DNA from 2 places in the Arthrobacter sp. JUb119 genome. Region 2 is predicted to be linked to the other one. Evidence: riboswitches for the same ligand, from Rfam matches in the RefSeq annotation. Region 2 holds a riboswitch; the other holds the start of a gene.
What was found. A riboswitch is a leader RNA that binds a small molecule or an ion and turns the genes downstream of it on or off. The one in region 2 is predicted to bind S-adenosylmethionine.

Region 1 (2,198 bases), on a different contig from region 2:
GAGCTGGAACTGGTTGGTTCCTTCCGCTTCAACGACGAAATCGACCATGTGCTTGCTGCCCTGGCCGACGGTTCACTGCAGGTTTCCGAGGCGGTAACCCACGAGTTCCCGGTCGCCGATGCGCTTGAAGCCTTCGAAACGGCCAAGGATTCGGCTCGCTCCGGCAAAGTCCTGCTGAACTTCCTGGGGCAATAGTTGGCTTCAGCTAGAAGTGCACCGCGGCGGCCCCTGAAGTCGGGGGCCGCCGCGGTGCTTTTTAGTTCAGCGAACTCTAGTTGGTCTCTGCGATGCTTACCGCGGTTGTCACGGGCACCGGATTGGCGAAGAGGTCCAGCACCGGGCAGTGTGCATCCACTGCGCGGCGCAGTTCTTCATAGCGTTCAGCTGATTCCGGTCCGGCAATCCGGATGTCCAGATCCACCGACGAGAAGCCGGGGCGGATGGTCTGGTCGATGCCGAAGAGTCCGCGGACATCGAGGTGGCCATTGGCCTGGATCTTCACGTCGTCCACCTGGATGCCGAGGTTCTGCGCGTACAAGCGGTAGACCACAACCTGGCAGGAGATGAGCGCTCCGAGCGCGTATTCCACGGGGCTTGCGGCCAGGTCGCTGCCGCCCAGGGCAGCTGGCTCGTCGACCTGGAAGGTGTGCTTGCCGGAGACAATGTTGCTGGCTACCGAATCGAAGCCTTCGCCCTCGACGGTGAAAGTCAATTGGGCACTTTGCGGGGCAGCCGAAATTCGTTCGCCCCAGCCCTTGCCTGCTTCCTGCAGGCGCTGTGCGCGGTCTTCGGATACGGTTGGGGCAGATGCTGCATTAGTCATGGGGAATTGATCCCCTTTCTGGCGCAAGGGGCGCCATCGCTTACGCATCTTGGCGTTCAAGATGCGTCGAATCTTCACCTGGGGCACCCCGCACAATGACGCAGGAGGGTTGCCGTCCACTCAGCCAGGGCTCAAAGAGTGGAACTCGTGATTCAGTGATTAATTTCTATCGGTTGCAGGGCCCGCGGGTAAAGGGCAGAAGTAACTTTTCGTCACCGGGCATCTTGCTTTCCGGCTCGCTAAGATGGAATCTAGCTCTCGGGCGCCCACTGCACGAACAATGAACGGCGAGTATGGAATTCCAGCTGACACTTTCTGCGGCCCAGACCTTGGTGACCGAATCCGAATACAACCTGGGCCAATTCCTGTGTGATTCCGGAAAAGTGCAGATCGCCAACCGGGTAATGCAACCGGGATCTACCCGCATCTCCGGTGTGGTGCTGCGTGAATCGGTGATGGCCCAATTGGAAATCACCGAGGGCAATATCAGCTTCACCAGCTTCTGCGGCAAGCATCCGGGGGTTCAGTCCTGTGAAGATGTCGCCGCCTTGCTCATTGAGGTCACCACCGAAGAAGACCAGGGCTTTTTCGTCTCCGACTCCGGGGTGGATCCCCACGCTTGGAAACGCAATAGCAAGCCGCAGTGGGAACGTACCCTTGACCGTCTGCTTCCAGTCATTTCCGATGAGCCGCTGGTTGCCGAAGAACCGCTGGGATTGATCCTGAAAGTGGTAAGCGAACCGCGTTATGGCGGCGAGGACGCGCTGACCTTGCAGGCACGCCCGGCCCGCCAGGGCACCAAGAGCCCCTGGATCCAAACCGGGATCAGCTGGCGCAATGTTGCTTTTGATACGCGGTTCTCCAAGAAGCAGCGTCGTGCGGTCGTTGAACTGGACCGGTTGCGTGAACACGTTGAACAAGATACTTATCGCCATTCGTGGGATCCCAAGGAGTGGATCTCCTTGATGGATCTTCCAGGCCAGGACCTGCTGGATGCGTTCGAAGCCCTGCGTGAAGCTGGAGTGCAGATCGTCAACGGCGGTTCTACGGCCAAGGCCCCGGTGGAGTTCAGCGAGCAACCAGCCATGGCACACGTGGATGTGCGTCGCGGTGAACATGGCCTGAGCATGGAAGGGAAGCTGCGCGGGCCGAGCGAAGAGCACGTCTACCTCTTGCCCATAGGCACGCCGCCGACCTTGTTGGCTTACGCGTCCAGCCCCTTGCCGAAGGCCAGGGAAATCGGTTTGGCCCGGTTCGCTGAACCGGTCACGAAGGAACTGGCCACATTTATTGAATCCGGTGCGCAATCCATCCCGCAGGAAGGCGTTGAGCTTTTCGAGCGCCAGCACCTGGACCGATTGCGCCTGATGGCACC
Region 2 (2,198 bases):
TGACTGTACTGGTTCTCGGAGCCGTACTGCTGTAGCAGCGCGCTTTCCAAGAAAGAAACGAATCGCACCATCGGCAGATGGTGCGATCCGTTTCTTTAAGCAGTGCCGGGTTAGCCGAGCCCAGCCGCCTGGACGCCCCGCGCGGCCTTATTCGCTTTGGCAGTCGAGATCACCAGCAACGCGATGGCGGCCAGGTAGCCGGCCCCGGTCGCGGCGAAGGCGAAACCGAACTGGCCCAGCACGCAAAGAACTCCTGCGCAGGCCAACGCCGCCCAGCCGGCCATGGAGGCCACGGCAATCAGGGGCGCAGCCTGCTGATGCCCGGTAAGCCAGGCCTCGTCACTGGCCAAGGTGTGGCGCGTCTTGATGCCGATTGCCGCATTTCGAGCGAGCTTTCGGTCCCGTGCCATCGGTGCTAGGAACGCTGCCACCAACGTTATGCTCAGCAACCCGAACATGAAGGCAATGACGCCTGCTGGATCCACTTGCCGCCTCTTCTGCCGATTGATCTTGAATGGCCATCCTATGCGGTCGCATCGAAGTTCCCTGATCCACGCTGTGTTCCCAATCGATGCCTGCGGAAAAGCTCTTGAGATCCAGTTCCGGCATGCCAATTGCGTCATGCGAAGGTCATATGACGGCTTTTCTGCCCGTTTCCCGGCAGGGCGAAGGCTCGAAGATGACGTATTTTGTCCTGCTGTTCCTCCGTATGACAGAACCCTTCCCGAGGACCTGCCAGCAATGCTTGACTCAGAGCACAACCCATCCAGAGCGGCTGAGAGACCTGGCTCCAAGACGCCGCAGCAAGCCTGCATCCCGCAGGTAGTGCTAACGCCAGGTTCGATGGATCCGCAGATTTTCTGCATCCTTCGGAATCCATAGCTCAAGAGGAGAACGAAGATGACTGTATTGAATACCAAATTACCGCGCGTGCCATACACCGGCACTGCCGATCAAGCAGAACTCGCTCACTGGCGCGACGTCGCCCAGCAAGTGGCTGATCAACTGGCGACTGATGCGCTGGAGCGCGACCGCAAGAACCAGCAGCCTTTCGCCGAGGTGCAGCTGCTACGCGAAGCCGGGTTGCTCAATCTCTTGGTACCTGCAGAATTCGGCGGAGCCGGAGCCCATTGGGAAACGGCCTTCGAAGCGGTCCGCATACTCGCCGCAGCTGATGGCTCCATCTCGCAGTTGCTGGCTTACCACTACATCAACCAGTCGGGCATTGCCTTCTACGCCCCGGCCGAAGCCCAAGGTGCATGGTGGCAGCGCACTGTGGAAGGCGGCTGGCTCTGGGGCGATTCGGTGAATCCAGTTGATCCGGATTTGACGCTGAGCGCCGAGGGAGACGGCTACCGCCTGAATGGGGCCAAGCGGTTCTCCACGGGTTCCGGTGTTGGCGAGGTCATCGTCATCAACGCGCTGGTCCAGGGCGGGGAATACGACGGGCAGATTCTCGCGTTCGTTCTGCCACGCGATATCGATGGCCTGGAAATCGTCGACGACTGGGACTACCTGGGTCAGCGGCTGAGCGCTTCGAATTCCTTGAAATTCCACAACGTGCGGCTCGAAGCCGGGGACTTGCTTGGATTCGTCACCGATGAGCCGGTCTCCACCCTGCTCACCCCCGGAATCCAGCTGGCCTTCGCCAACTTCTACCTGGGTATCGCCCAGGGAGCGCTGGCGCGCGGCAAGCAGATCTTGCTGGGCCGCAAAAACGCCTGGCTGTTCTCGCAGGCCGAAAGCTACTCGCAGGACCCGATCTTCCAGCGCACCGTCGGGGAGCTCAAAGCCCGCACCGCAGCAGTGGCGGCACTGACCGAGAAACTGGGCCGGAAATTCGATGCCCTTCTCTCCAAGGCCGGGGATGTCACCCAGCCCGAGCGAGCGGCATTGGCCGTGGAAATTGCTGAAGCCAAGGTGGTCTCCACTGAAGTGGGCGTGGACGTGGCGAACCGGATCTTCGAGGTCACCGGCTCATCCTCTACCGCGAACTCGGTGGGCCTGGACCTGTATTGGCGCAATGTGCGCACCCATTCGCTGCATGACCCTGTGGACTACAAGAAGATCGAGGTTGGTGCTTACTTCCTGCGCGGAGAGTCCCAGCCGCTCTCGCTGTACACCTAAGAAAACTTCTCCCGGATTGGACTGAACGATGACTGCATTAGCAACTGGCACTCGACTCGCAGGACTCAAAG

Region 1: linked by a shared signal. The riboswitch ahead of M2368_RS09845 (OsmC family protein) and the one ahead of M2368_RS13435 (acyl-CoA dehydrogenase family protein) in region 2 are both predicted to bind S-adenosylmethionine.

Annotation. Positions count from the first base shown of each region.
Region 1 is NZ_JANUFE010000003.1:181,953-184,150, reverse strand. It holds gene M2368_RS09850 (L-idonate 5-dehydrogenase) at 1-195, shown strand, start outside; gene M2368_RS09845 (OsmC family protein) at 272-823, opposite strand; SAM riboswitch class IV at 855-976, opposite strand; gene M2368_RS09840 (DEAD/DEAH box helicase) at 1,117-2,198, shown strand, end outside.
Region 2 is NZ_JANUFE010000005.1:47,305-49,502, reverse strand. It holds gene M2368_RS13445 (GntP family permease) at 1-35, shown strand, start outside; gene M2368_RS13440 (SdpI family protein) at 111-485, opposite strand; SAM riboswitch class I at 760-850, shown strand; gene M2368_RS13435 (acyl-CoA dehydrogenase family protein) at 901-2,127, shown strand; gene M2368_RS13430 (acyl-CoA dehydrogenase family protein) at 2,156-2,198, shown strand, end outside.